Regions from separate parts of the Bacillus sp. CGMCC 1.16607 genome, predicted to be linked through region 2. Evidence: predicted binding sites of a transcription regulator. Region 2 holds the regulator's gene; the other holds the start of a gene.
The links. The regulator Rex, encoded in region 2, represses fermentation and respiration genes when NADH is low (regulators of the CRP and FNR family bind a similar motif). The targets are predictions, from matches to a motif close to TTGTGAAATATTTCACAA.
Positions count from the first base shown of each region.

Region 1: a site for Rex is predicted at 3,264-3,281, ahead of ACFSO7_RS22830 (AtpZ/AtpI family protein). Genes of this name have one in related genera too.

Region 1 covers NZ_JBHUJX010000036.1:76,831-84,474, reverse strand. Annotated here, with positions in the region: gene wecB (non-hydrolyzing UDP-N-acetylglucosamine 2-epimerase) at 1-603, shown strand, start outside; gene ACFSO7_RS22835 (S8 family serine peptidase) at 912-3,149, shown strand; gene ACFSO7_RS22830 (AtpZ/AtpI family protein) at 3,474-3,662, shown strand; gene ACFSO7_RS22825 (ATP synthase subunit I) at 3,669-4,043, shown strand; gene atpB (F0F1 ATP synthase subunit A) at 4,066-4,776, shown strand; gene atpE (F0F1 ATP synthase subunit C) at 4,841-5,053, shown strand; gene atpF (F0F1 ATP synthase subunit B) at 5,230-5,757, shown strand; gene ACFSO7_RS22805 (F0F1 ATP synthase subunit delta) at 5,754-6,290, shown strand; gene atpA (F0F1 ATP synthase subunit alpha) at 6,315-7,644, shown strand, end outside.
Region 2 covers NZ_JBHUJX010000014.1:13,611-21,254, forward strand. Annotated here, with positions in the region: gene ACFSO7_RS09495 (CPBP family intramembrane glutamic endopeptidase) at 271-1,005, shown strand; gene ACFSO7_RS09500 (YdiK family protein) at 1,060-1,263, shown strand; gene ACFSO7_RS09505 (redox-sensing transcriptional repressor Rex) at 1,364-2,011, opposite strand; gene moaC (cyclic pyranopterin monophosphate synthase MoaC) at 2,050-2,544, opposite strand; gene abc-f (ribosomal protection-like ABC-F family protein) at 2,686-4,611, shown strand; gene tsaD (tRNA (adenosine(37)-N6)-threonylcarbamoyltransferase complex transferase subunit TsaD) at 5,207-6,229, opposite strand; gene rimI (ribosomal protein S18-alanine N-acetyltransferase) at 6,229-6,678, opposite strand; gene tsaB (tRNA (adenosine(37)-N6)-threonylcarbamoyltransferase complex dimerization subunit type 1 TsaB) at 6,694-7,401, opposite strand; gene tsaE (tRNA (adenosine(37)-N6)-threonylcarbamoyltransferase complex ATPase subunit type 1 TsaE) at 7,398-7,644, opposite strand, start outside.

The DNA of each region.
Region 1 (7,644 bases), on a different contig from region 2:
GCATTGAAAACAACCGTTAAAGAAGAATACAACCATGAGGTTCTTGATAAAATTGGCGACGACCGTCTCATTTTATTAACCGCTCATCGTCGAGAAAATCAAGGTGAGCCAATGAGGAATATGTTCCGTGCGATTAAACGCATCGTTGTGGAACAACCGGATGTTCAAGTCGTTTACCCTGTCCATCTTAACCCTGTTGTAAGAGAAATTGCTGCAGAAATTTTAGGAGATGACCCGCGAATTCATTTAATTGAACCGCTTGATGTGATTGATTTCCATAACTTTGCTGCTAGATCCTACTTAATTTTAACGGATTCCGGTGGTGTTCAAGAAGAAGCACCATCACTTGGTGTACCAGTCTTAGTTTTACGAGACACAACAGAACGACCAGAAGGTATTTCAGCAGGAACGTTAAAGCTAGCGGGGGTAGTTGAGGAAACGATTTATCAAATGGCAACTAAACTACTCACAAACCGCGATGAATATGAAAAAATGGCCAAAGCAACAAATCCATATGGTGACGGAAATGCTTCAAGAAGAATTGGCGAAGCGATCCGTTATTATTTTAAGCAACTAGAAGATCGTCCAGAAGAATATTTGTAAAAAAAATTAGACACTAACCATTTGGCTAGTGTCTTTTTTGGCGTTAATTGTGACAAAGGCGGATATGGTTGTGAACTCCGCGGATAAACTGTAAATTCCCGCGGGTAAATATCAAAAAGGCGCGGATAAATAAGAATTTCCCGCAGATATATCAACAAAACGCAGATAAATATGAAATCCCTTAATATCAATCAACAAATTCCTCAGGAAAACCATATCGCACAATTATATTCACCGAATTTTTATAGGGAACCTTGCATACTCTCCACCTTTCAAGACCAACTTAATCAAAAAGAAGGTGAAAATGGATGAAAAAGGTTTCCTTTCTAATCATTTTTATGATGTTATTTTTCCAAAATGGAGTTTCAAGCAAGCAGCCACTTCGCCATCCACCGTTACCGACCGAATCACCTCATGAGGAAAAAGTAGCCATCATTTTATTGAAAAATCAAATCCCAAAGCAAGAAATAATCAATAAATTAAAGCTTTATCGAGGTTTAAAGCTAAGGTATATTTTCAGCGAAGTATTGAAGGGTTTTTCGGTAAAAGGGCCAACGGAACAAATCGAAAAACTTCGCAGGCAAACCGAAGTTCTCGACATTTCCCCCATCCAAACCTATAAAGTCGAGAGTACAGAAAGCATCAAACTGATTGGTGGGGAAAGAATTAGAGGATATTATGATCAACACAATAACCGCTTAACTGGAAAAGGAGTAACCGTGGGTGTGATAGATACAGGGGTCGATTATTCACATCCCGACTTAAGGCGGAATTATGGAGGAGGCCACGATTTAGTTGACGGTGACAAGGATCCGATGGAAACAACATCCGCGCAAGGGGAACCTACCCTACATGGAACCCATGTCGCAGGAGTCATTGCTGCCAATGGAAAAATGAAGGGGGTCGCTCCGGAGGCGAAAATTATTGCCTACCGTGCGCTTGGTCCTGGAGGGAGCGGGACGACAGAGCAAGTATTGGCTGCCATTGAACAAGCAGTGAAGGATAAAGTGGATATTGTGAATTTATCGCTCGGCAACAATGTAAATGGGCCCGATTTACCGATTAGCCTTGCTCTAAATAAATTGACAGAAAAGGGAATCGTTGCTGTCACATCATCGGGGAATTCAGGTCCGAATAAATGGACTGTCGGTTCACCTGGAACAGCAGCGAAAGCAATATCGGTAGGAGCATCTACGCCGATTCTAAAAGTACCTTATATATTAATAGAAGGAACTAGGGGAAAAATCAAATTGGAACCTATGATTGGTGGAGATAAATGGATAAAAGACCGTTCTCAAGAAATGGCTTTGGGCGGAATTGGACTTAAAGTTCAACTTAAGAATGTAAAAGGCAAAATAGTCCTCATCAAGAGAGGGAAAATAACCTTTACCGAAAAAGCGATAAATGCGGTTCGTGCTGGAGCAGCTGGAGTCATTATTTATAACAACACAAGTGGGGACTTTATCGGAAACTTACAAGTTGATGTTGGAATCCCTGTCGCTTCCATCTCGAAAAAGGCTGGAAATCAAATTGAGCAGCAAATCAAAAGAGGACAACATCATATGAAAATCATTGAAGAAGAGGAGCAGGATGTGCTGGCAGCCTTTAGTTCAAGGGGGCCTGTCACAAGAACATGGGAAATTAAACCGGATGTATTAGCACCTGGGGTAGCTATTCACAGTACCGTTCCAGGTGGCTATTTGTCGCTACAAGGCACAAGTATGGCCGCCCCACATGTTGCTGGAGCGTGTGCACTCATTAAGCAAGCCCATCCAGATTGGTCACCCGAACAAATAAAGGCAGCATTAATGAATTCAGCCCTACCTTTGGAAAAATCGACAAACGAGTGGTATCGGACATTTGAACAAGGGGCAGGTCGAATCCAAATTGAAGAAGCCATCAATTCTGAATCAATTATTTCTCCAGGATCACTACAATTTGGGAAGTTTCAAGTAAATGACCAACATCACAGTCACCGGTCAAGATTAAAAATAGAAAACGTCAGTCAAAAAACGGTTTTCTATTCCTTTGACGTTCCAAAAAAAATACAAGGAATGACTTGGCACTTACCAATGTCTTTTTCCCTCCAACCCGGAGAGAAACGGAGTGTAGATATTCAGTTAGAAGTGGACCCAACCAATTTTAAGGAGAAAATTCAAGACGGTTACCTGAAAGTGAATGCCAATTCTAAAAAAATCTCTCTCCCCTTCATCTATGTTTTAGAGGAGCCTGATTATCCGAGAGTGATGGGATTTGAAATTGGGGCAGGTGACAAAGAAAATACGCTACGTTATCAAGTGTATTTACCAGGTGGAGCTGAAGAATTCGGTATTGCTTTATTTGATCCAGAGGATTACCGATTTATTAGTTATCTAGATTGGGACAGGAATGTAAAAAAAGGTATGCTGGAAAAAGAATTGTCACTAAATCAAGCACCGAAGCAAGGGGTGTATTTAGCAAAAGTATTTGCCAAAAAGTCTAACAAAGAAGATATGGTGGAAACGATGATCGAAATTGGGAGTGGATCGAAGGAATTGACAAGGTGAAGGATGCAACAAATTTGAGATATCCAAAGTTAGAATAGAACAATTAGTAAATAAGAATAAATAGAAATTGATCAAAATAGCAAAATAGAACATGGGAAATTTTCTGATAAATGATTGTGAACTTTTTCACTGTAAATGGATTGACATTGACAAGACCCTATTGTATGCTTACTTAGGGCGTAAAATGTTAGGGTTTTCATAACCTGTGGAACTATATTTCCCACGTTTCCACAATCATTTTTAATACCTCAGGAGCCCATTTCTCATTCTCAATGCAAGGGTGTGTGAACTTTGAGTCAACATGGTCGCCGCCCGTATAAAGCGATGGCATTAATGTCCGCAATCCTATCTCAGTTAGTTGGGTCTATTCTGATTGGCATTTTTGCTGGCAGATGGTGTGACCGACTCTTCGAAACCGGACCTCTATTTTTAATAATCGGTTTACTGATTGGATTGGCAGCAGGTGTATACGCTATGCTTCGCTTAGTCCAACACTTCTTTTCAGGAGAATAACCTACCATGCCAGAAATTAAGGTCATGTATACCCGTCAGCGCAAATACATATTTTTTCTATTATCCATCTATGTTTTAGGCTGGGGTTTTACTGAATACAAAACTATCTTTTTAGGGCTTATTTTTGGAACAAGCCTAAGCCTGTTTAATTTGTGGCTCATGGTTAGAAAAACGGAAAGCTTCGGGAAAGCTGTTTCACAAGGGAAAAAGGTTCGTTCGCTCGGTTCATTTTCACGAATGGCAACCGCAGCTTTTGCTGTCATCGTTGCCCTGAAATACCCGGACAACTTTCATCTCATTAGTATGGTTTTGGGATTAATGACATCCTATATAGTCATTATGATAGATTTTTTTCTGCAGTCTTTTTATAAACGTAAATAGCGGGGAAGAGAGGTGAAAACTGATGCATCATGAAGCTCCATTACGTGAGTTTATGGGCTTAACCTTTAACTTAGCAAACGTGATGATGATTACAATCGCTAGTGTCATTGTTTTTATCATAGCGGTATTATCCACTCGTAGGTTAGCAATGAAACCAACAGGGATACAAAATTTCTTTGAATGGGTCATGGACTTCGTCAAAGGAATCGTTAATAGCACGATGGATTGGAAAACAGGTGGAAGATTCCATATTCTAGGGATCACTTTACTGATGTATATTTTTGTATCAAATATGCTAGGTCTACCATTTTCAATAACAGTTGGACACGAGTTATGGTGGAAATCACCAACCGCTGATCCAGCCATCACATTAACATTAGCCGTAATGGTTGTGGGTTTATCGCATTTCTATGCGATCAAGCTCAAGGGAGCAAAAGAATATGGTAAGGATTTCTTCCGACCTATGTGGTTTATGTTCCCGCTGAAAATTATCGAGGAGTTTGCCAATACGTTAACGTTAGGTCTCCGTCTTTACGGTAATATTTTCGCAGGTGAGATTCTTTTAGGATTGCTAGCAGGAAGTCTTGCTACAGGTGTTGGCGGACATTTAGCCGCAGCACTACCAATGTTAGTATGGCAAGGATTCTCAATCTTTGTTGGCGCCATCCAAGCATTTATTTTTACAATGTTAACAATGGTTTATTTGGCACATAAAGTGAGCCAGGACCATTAATATAAACTCGTTCATTTATTGAACAAAAATATACTTTTCATACATTTTAAGGAGGAAACAAAAAATGGGTCTATTAGCAGCAGCAATTGCAATCGGTTTAGCGGCACTAGGTGCAGGTATCGGTAACGGTCTTATCGTTTCTAAAACAGTTGAAGGTATGGCTCGCCAACCAGAAGCTCGTGGTATGCTTCAAACTACAATGTTCATCGGGGTTGCGTTAGTTGAGGCGATTCCTATCATCGCGGTTGTTATCGCGTTCATGGTACAAGGTCAATAATTTATAAAAAAATGTTCAAAAATGGCGGAGATCATTCCGAGGAAAAGCGGTCTTGCGTTTTTCCCATGAGAACCTTCGCCATTCCTTTATGTCCACAAACTTGAAAATAATCAGATTGATATATTCACCCTGTTTTTAAAAAGGGTAAGACTCTTGAAGGGAGTGAACCTGTGGTGATGACAAGTCATTTTGTTTTAGGTGCAGCAGAAGCTGGCCTAGGTAAAATAAACGGTGGAGACATTGTGTTCCAGCTCGTTATGTTCATTATCTTGTTAGTACTGCTTAGAATATTCGCATGGGGTCCTTTAATGGGCATCATGAAACAGCGTGAAGAGCATATTGCTGGCGAAATCAATGCGGCTGAACAAAGCCGTAAAGAAACAAGCAAGCTTTTAGAAGAACAACGTGAACTTTTAAAGCAAGCTCGTCAAGAAGCGCATGAATTAATTGAAAACGCGAAAAAACAAGGCGATGTTCAACGTGAAGAAATCATCGTGGCTGCACGTGCAGAATCAGAGCGTGTGAAAGAAGCAGCGAAACGTGAAATCGAACAACAAAAAGAACAAGCAGTCGCAGCTATTCGCGACCAAGTTGCAAGCCTTTCTGTATTAATTGCTTCTAAAGTAATTGAGAAAGAACTAAGTGCAGCTGACCAAGAAAAATTAATTAATGAATATATCCAAGAGGCAGGAGAAGGGCGATGAGCAATTCTACGGTAGCAAAGCGCTATGCGTTGGCTCTTTTCCAGTTATCGAAGGAAAATAATCTTCTAGATCAAATGGAAGAAGAACTTCGTGTAGTTAAAGAAGTTTTAACTCATTCTAGTGATCTAACTGCCGTATTAAAATCTCCTAAAGTATCAATTGCAAAGAAGAAAGAGATTATTAAAGAATCTTTTTCTCAAGTGAATTCATTTGTATTGAATACTTTAATGATCTTAATTGATCGCCATCGCGAAGATCAAATCGCGGATGTAGTTAATTATTTTGTGGAGTTATCGAATGAAGAGCGTGGTATTGCAGAAGCAACTGTGTACAGCATTCGTCCGTTAACAGAAGCAGAACAAGAAGGTTTATCCGCAACATTTGCAGCGAAGGTTGGTAAAAAATCACTACGCATTGAAAACATTGTTGATTCTGAATTACTTGGTGGCATAAAGCTACGAATTGGGAATCGCATTTTTGACGGTAGCTTACGTGGTAAGCTAGAACGTTTAGAACGTAAATTGTTAGGATAGATTTCGAAGATAGGGGTGAAACTCATGAGCATCAAAGCTGAAGAAATTAGTGCGCTGATTAAAAAGCAAATTGAAAACTATCAGTCGGAAATTCAAGTGAGTGATGTAGGTACGGTTATCCAAGTTGGGGACGGTATCGCTCGTGCTCATGGCCTCGACAATGTCATGGCTGGAGAACTTGTTGAATTTTCAAATGGCGTTATGGGTATGGCACAAAACCTTGAAGAAAATAACGTCGGTATTATTATCCTTGGTCCTTTCACAGATATTAAAGAAGGTGACGAAGTTCGTCGTACAGGTCGTATCATGGAGGTTCCAGTTGGTGACGAGTTAATCGGACGTGTTGTGAACCCTCTAGGACAACCAGTTGATGGCTTAGGCCCAATCAACACAACGAAAACTAGACCAATCGAAGCTCTTGCACCTGGTGTAATGGCTCGTAAATCTGTTCATGAACCACTTCAAACTGGTATTAAAGCGATTGACGCTTTAGTTCCGATCGGACGTGGACAACGTGAGTTAATTATCGGTGACCGTCAAACAGGTAAAACATCTGTTGCGATCGATACGATTCTTAACCAAAGAGACCAAAACATGGTATGTATTTATGTTGCCATCGGTCAAAAAGAATCAACTGTTCGTAACGCAGTAGAAATGTTACGTAAGCATGGTGCATTAGATTACACAATCGTTGTAACAGCATCTGCTTCTCAACCAGCTCCAATGTTATTCTTAGCACCTTATGCTGGGGTAACAATGGGTGAAGAATTCATGTACAATGGCCGTCACGTGCTTGTCGTATATGATGATTTATCCAAACAAGCTGCGGCTTACCGTGAGCTTTCACTATTATTACGTCGTCCTCCAGGTCGTGAAGCATATCCAGGGGATGTATTCTACTTACACAGCCGTTTGTTAGAGCGTGCCGCTAAGATTAACGATACTTTAGGTGCTGGTTCAATCACTGCACTTCCATTTATCGAAACTCAAGCTGGTGACGTTTCTGCTTACATTCCAACAAACGTTATTTCCATCACAGATGGACAAATTTTCTTACAATCAGATTTATTCTTCTCCGGTGTACGTCCGGCTATCAACGCTGGTTTATCCGTATCCCGTGTAGGTGGATCTGCACAGATTAAAGCGATGAAAAAGGTAGCAGGTACACTGCGTCTAGATCTAGCTTCTTTCCGTGAATTGGAATCATTTGCTCAATTCGGATCTGACCTTGATAAAGCAACTCAAGCAAAACTTAACCGTGGAGCTCGTACAGTTGAAGTATTAAAACAAGATCTAAATAAGCCATTAAAAGTTGAGAAGCAAGTAGCGATACTTTATGCATTAACACGCGGCT
Region 2 (7,644 bases):
CTCTCATCACTTGAGTGCTAACACATTTTATATATTAAAGAATCTTCTATTGATTTGCAAGTATCATGCATAAATTTTTTCTAGTTAAATGTCGACTTTTTTAGACAAGTATTTTGTCCAATGGCAAGTTTGCACAACTCTATTAGTATAAGTTTCTTACCTATCAAATATTCCATTAGATTCGATATCCCTGAGTGGTTCTAATTGATACAAACCATGTTTTATGAGTAGAATGTATATATAGAAGTATTTTTAAAGGAGAACAAACTGTTGAAGAAAGAATATTGGATCATTCTCATTGTTTATATTGGAATGCAGTTCTCAAGCTTTATCGGGATTCCGCTTCTTACTATTCTAGGAGAAATATTAGGAAAGAATCCTGAAAGTTGGGCGGTCGCCTCTGTGTCCTACTGGCTGCTATTTAGTTTTACTATTACAACGATCATCATTCTCTTCATTTTGCAAAAAGAAATGAAGCAAGACCGACTGGAACGAAATTCGCTTCCTTTTGGAATTTCCTTATTATGGGCAATTATCGGTATTTTTTTAGCCTTAATTTCTCAAACCATTGCTGCGAATATCGAAAATTTGCTCGGAATTGAGCCGGGGTCAGAAAATACAAAAGAAATTATGGAAATCATTAATCTATTCCCATTTGTCATCATTGTCAGTTCCATTTTAGGCCCTGTATTAGAGGAAATCGTGTTTCGAAAAATTCTATTCGGGTCTCTATACAAGCGATTTAATTTTTTCCTCTCTGGGTTAATCAGTTCGGTTATTTTTGCACTCGCTCATATGGAGCCGGAACATGTATTGCTTTATTCGGCTATGGGGTTCACCTTCGCTTTTCTTTATGTAAAAACAAAGCGAATCTGGGTTCCGATATTTGCTCATGTCTCGATGAATACATTTGTCGTACTTATTCAGTCCATTTTTAAAGAAGACATTGAGAAAATGATGCGTGATGCTGAAAAAATTCAAGGATTCATCTCACTTTTTATGTAAACAACCTAATACAAGAACTCCACTTTTTGAAGTTCTATTTTTTTGGAGGGACAAATGAGACAATCACCATTAGGATCTGGCATCCTCTATCTTTTGCTAGCAGCTTTATTTACTTATTTCGCCATACAAAACGTTCGAGAAGGCGGTTGGGATTTCTTTTCTTATCTATTAGTCATTTTAGCCACCTTTGATCTAGGTTCAGGTCTTAAAATGATCGCCTTTCATTTTAAACTAAAAAAAGCTCGACCAAAAAAATGAGTCCGAAAATGGACTCATTTTTTAATGTCTAGCGCAAGCGTTCTAAACCCAACGTACAGGATGTATTAGTGTCGATAATGCGAAAGAACCTCCGAGTTTTTTATTCCTCTTCACTCGAGTAATGTTTTAAAAAGTAAATCAAACTTTGTAACTCGACCGCTAAATCAATATGATGAACACGAATCGAACTTGGAACAGCTAGACGTGCAGGGGTGAAATTCAAGATTCCTTTCACATTTGCTCTTATTAGCTTATCCGTGATCGTTTGAGCAACGGGTGCAGGAACAGTCAGAATCGCTACCTGGACCCCCAATTCCACTAATTTTTCCTCAAGATCATCCATGTGGAGAACTTTCACATCACCAATGAAGGTACCTACCTTCCCTTCATCTACATCAAAAGCAACTTCGATCTTTGTGTTATTATTTTTCAAAAAATTATAATTTAAAAAGGCCGTTCCTAAATTCCCCACTCCAATTAAAGCAACCTTTGTTAGCTCATCTTGGTCTAGTGTTTTGCGAAAGAACGATAATAAATAATTAACATTATAGCCATAGCCTTTTTTCCCTAACGCCCCAAAATAGGAAAAGTCTCTACGAATTGTAGCGGAATCTACTTTCACCGCTTCACTTAATTCAGCCGATGAAACCCTCTGCTTCCCAGAGGAATGTAAATTTTTTAAAAATCGATAATATAACGGCAGCCGCTTTGCCGTTGCTTGCGGTATTTTCATCTGCTCATTACTCATGTACCATCCCATCCCCTACCTCATCAAATTTTGCTTATCTATTTTACATCATTCACTCTTTTAAAATCACCATTTTTTCCACCTGTTTTTTCTACAAGAAAGGTTGGCCCAATGACCATTCCTTTATCTATCGCCTTGCACATATCATAAACAGTCAATGCACATACGGATGCTGCTGTTAGTGCTTCCATTTCTACACCCGTGTTTCCTTTTGTTTTCACAGTGGAATATATATGTAAGAGATAATCAGTCTCTATTTTTTCCCATGAAAAGGATAAGTCTATCCCAGTAAGAGGGATCGGATGACACATCGGAATTATTTCCCACGTTTTTTTACATGCCATCACAGCCGCAACTTGAGCGACAGCCAGAACATCACCTTTTTTCATCGTTTGATTTGTGATTTTTTCATATATTTCTTGATTTAGTCGAATACTTGACTGAGCAATAGCGGTTCTAACTGTTTCGGGTTTATCACTCACATCCACCATTTTTGCTCTGCCGCTTTCGTTAAAATGTGTAAGCTCTGCCATGTAAATACTCCTCCCAACCTAATCATACACTATTTTTTTACATCTGTGTGTGATGTTTGTATACCCCTTCACATATTCAACATTATTGCCGATATGTGTAGATTACGATACACTTATCTTAAGTAATTGAGGTGAAAATTGATGATTTTATTACAAGTTAATCAGCTATTTAAACATTTTGGTGCTGAAACCATTTTATCGAATATAAAGCTTGAAATTCAAACCCGTGATCGTATTGCCCTTGTTGGCCGTAATGGTGCAGGTAAATCAACTCTATTAAAGATTATCTCTGGTCAAATGAGCTTTGATTCAGGCGAAATCATTAAACCGAAAGATGTGACCATCGGTTATCTTGCCCAAAATACAGGTCTTGAGTCTGCTTTATCCATCTGGGAAGAGATGCTGACTGTTTTCAAGCCATTACAGCAGATGGAAAGAGAATTACGTCTACTTGAGGAAAAAATGTCCGATCCAACTGTTTTGGAGGATCCGGCTTTATACGAGCGCGTTTTGAAAGATTATGACGTCCTACAAATTACATTTAAGGATTCAGGTGGATATCAATATGAAGCTGACATTCGTTCTGTGCTTCACGGGTTGAATTTCCAATCCTTTGATTATTCTACGAAAATTGCCACTTTAAGTGGCGGACAAAAGACACGGCTCGCTTTAGGTAAGCTTCTTTTAACAAAACCTGATATCTTAATTTTGGACGAGCCTACGAACCATTTAGACATCGAAACTCTTTCCTGGCTTGAACAATATTTACAAACCTATAATGGCGCGATCTTAATTGTTTCGCATGACCGTTATTTCTTAGATAAGGTCGTTACACAGGTTTATGAAATGTCACGTAACCTTATTCAAAAATTCCTTGGTAATTATAGTACGTATCTCGACCAAAAAGCAGAACAGTATGAACGGGATCTGAAGCTTTTTGAAAGGCAGCAAGACGAAATTGCTAAGCTGGAGGATTTTATTCAGCGAAATTTGGCGCGAGCAACGACAACAAAACGTGCGCAGTCGCGCAGGAAAAAGCTTGAAAAGATGGACCGATTGGACCGTCCATTAGGGGATGAAAAATCTGCTTCCTTCCGCTTTGAGATCGAAAGACAAAGTGGCAATGAAGTTCTCAATTTAGATCAATTGGACATTGGCTACAAGCAGGAAGCTATCTCCAAAGATCTGAGCTTTCGATTAACACGTGGGGAAAGTGTAGCTTTAGTGGGACCAAACGGGATTGGAAAATCAACCTTATTAAAGACACTTATCGAAAAACTCCCTCCTCTCTCAGGGGGAATACGACTTGGTTCAAATGTAACCATTGGCTACTACGACCAGGAGCAGGCAGAGCTCTCCTCAAATAAGAGAGTGTTAAATGAATTATGGGATGACTATCCATTAAAACCTGAAAAAGAGATCCGCACTATTTTAGGGAATTTCTTATTTTCTGGTGAAGATGTTCTTAAAATTGTCTCCACACTTTCAGGGGGAGAAAAAGCAAGATTAGCCTTGGCGAAACTAATGATGCAAAAATCGAATTTCCTTATCCTCGATGAGCCTACCAACCATTTAGATTTGGATAGTAAGGAAGTATTAGAGAATGCACTCATTGATTATCCTGGAACAATTCTCTTTGTCTCTCACGACCGTTACTTCATCAACCGAATCGCCACGAAAGTGATTGAACTAAGTGAGCAGGGATGTAAGGAATTTTTAGGGGATTATGATTATTTTGTTGAAAAGAAAGAAGAAATTATTGAATTAAAAGCACTTGAACAAAAAGAGAAATCAGCTTCCATTGGTGCAGTCGATAAAGCCGATAAAAATACTTTCCATCAAGATAAAGAGGCAAAAAAACTTGAGCGTCAACGAAAGCGAAAATTAGAAGAAATCGAATCAAGAATCTCACAGCTTGAAGAAGAAATTGAACAATATGAGCAGCAATTATGTGATCCAGAAGTATTTCAACACCATGAAAAAGTGCTCGAAATTAATATGAAAAATGAACAAGCAAAAGTAGAGCTAGAAAGCCTAATGGAAGAATGGGCGGAGCTTGCTGATTAAGAAAAGCGTAAGCGCCCGATAAGTGACGTATGGACTGGTTCGCTCCGCAATCTAGCTGCGGCTCCTAGCCCCTCGAGGTCATAAGCCACTCCTGACAAGAAGGTAAAAGGCAACCTTCTTGTCTGGACCGTCTTATGCTTGTCAGGGCTGGTCAGTCGCCTCACTTTTTGATGCATGAGATAAAGGAAACACGAAGAGCGATAGCGATTCGATGTTGACTTATCATAAGGAGGAGAGGGACAGTATACTAGTCGCTGGGCGCTGGAGCTGGACAACTTTAAAAGTCCAAATAGTTATACTCCCTAATATGATAAGAAGAAGAAGCACGTGCTAATGTGCTTCTTCTTTTTTATCATATATTCCCTTTATAAGGACAAATGTCATAGAAATATATTATTTATACAATAGTATTTAGAAACTAATCCACAATACTATGCACAATTGAACGTTTATTCCTAAGGCTATCAACAGACTTATGCACATTATCCACAAAAATAATACGTTTTTTCCACATTATCCACAAAGTTGTGAACAAAACCTTCAGATATCCACAAAAAAATCCTCCTTTATGAAAAAAGAGGATTTTTATCTATGATTAATTGTGGATTTCTAAATCTAATCCTGGATTTGCATTTAAAGCCATATCTGCTCTTTGGCCCTTTTCAAATAGTACTGTGCCCGCGGCTGCAATCATCGCTGCATTATCCGTACACAGGGATAAAGGAGGAAAAATTAGCTCAACATCTTCAAAATTCTTAAATGCTTCACTTAGGGCTGTACGCAATCCTTTATTTGCAGCCACACCACCTGCAAGCAGCACTTGTTTCACTTGATATTCCTTTGTAGCTCTTACGGTCTTTGTTACCAATACATCAATCACACTCTGTTGAAAACTCGCGGCTAAATTTTCTGGTAAAATGGTCTCACCGCGTTGCGTTAAATTATGGACTGTATTGATTACCGCAGATTTTAATCCACTAAAACTAAAATCATACGAGCCTTCCTCTAACCAAGCTCTAGGCAAATCAATCGAAGGTTTCCCTTCATGGGCTAAGCGATCAATATGCGGCCCACCAGGGTAAGGTAAATTCAATGTACGTGCCACTTTGTCATATGCTTCACCAGCAGCATCATCTCTCGTTTCCCCAATTACCTGAAAATGACCATGTTCCTTCATGTATACTAGTTCCGTATGTCCACCTGATACAACAAGTGATAATAACGGAAAGTTCATTTCCTTTACAAGCTGATTCGCATAAATATGTCCTGCGATGTGATGAACAGCTACTAGAGGAATATTATGTGCAAATGCTAATGCTTTTGCCGCATTTACTCCAATTAATAAGGCACCCACCAAACCCGGCCCTTCTGTAACTGCAATGGCATCTAGTTCACTGAAAGAGAGTTCAGCTTGCTTCATTGCTTCCTCAAATACGATTGTCATTTGCTCTACATGATGACGAGAAGCAATTTCAGGAACGACTCCACCAAACCTTTTATGACTTTCAATTTGAGATGCAACGACATTAGCAACAATTTCTCTTCCGTTTTTAATGATTGCCACAGCCGTTTCATCACAGCTTGTTTCAATACCCATTATGAAAAGATCCTTTTTCATTAAATATTCACCCACATTACTAAGGCATCTTCAAGATTATCACTATAATAATTTTTTCGAATACCACCATTTTTGAATCCATACTTACGATATAAATTTTGAGCAACCGTGTTGGAAACCCTAACCTCTAATGTTACTGTTTTAGCTCCCATTTCTTTGACTGTTTCCATTACTTTTGCTAATAGTGCATCACCTAAATTTCTACCACGATATTCGGGTAGAACAGCAATATTTGTGATATGCGCTTCATCCACAATCATCCATACACCACAGTATCCGATAATCTTCTCATTCTCTTCTAGTACCACATATTTAGCAAACTGATTATTATGTAACTCATTGTAGAAGGATTCCTTACTCCATGGTACAGCAAAAGATAACTTTTCTATATTTACGATTTGATCAATGTCCTCTTCTTGCATGAATCGAAATAATAATGAATCATTCATCGAACTCTTCCTAACCTATTTAGTCTTTTCTAAACCTTTTGCTTCTAGCCACTTCACTTCAGCTTCCGCCATTCGAATATAGTTTGGTACAAAGCTATGGATATCTTCAGCTAGCCGTTTACTTCCCAATAAGCCTAATTCAGCTGGACGTGGATTTTGCAAGGAGACATCTGCAAATATTGCCTTTTCTCCTAATCCTTTTTCTATCACTTCTCGATGAATAGGTAAATCATTACCTACAAATAAAATATCCTTGTCTAAGGTAATTAAATGGTCTACCCAGTCAGATGTCAGTACATTTTGATCTGAGATTATTGTTTTTATTTCACTTTTATCATATTGATATAATCCAGTATAAATTTGACCTCTCCTAGCATCAAATAAAGGAGACACGTATCCGGAAAAAAATCTGCCAGCCCCCGCAGCCAAAATCTCTAAACTAGAAACCCCCACAATAGGAAGATTTAGACTCCAAGCAAGCGTTTTAGCGATTGATACTCCAATTCTAACCCCAGTATAAGAGCCCGGACCTTTAGCGACCACAATTTTAGTTAATTGATTCGGTTGAATGCTGCAATCCTTCATTAATGATTGAATCGCGGGCATCGCACGAACAGAATGATTTACTTTTAGATTTGTAATATATTCTCCAATCACTTTTTCTTCGTTCAGTAAAGCAATACCTAACGTGTAATTAGAAGTATCTATAGCTAGTATCGTCATGAAAATATCTCCTTACAAAGCTGTTCATACCGATTACCGGTTGGTTTTAATGTAATATTTCTTGCATTGTTTTCATCATGTGTCAAATAAATAGTTAAAAGTTCAGATGGGAGTTGTTCTTTTATTAAATGTGCCCATTCTACAACTGTAACCCCTTCACCTTCGAAGTACTCGTCAAAACCTAAATCTTCATAAGAGTCCTCTAGTCGATAAACATCCATATGATAAAGAGGTAGATGCCCT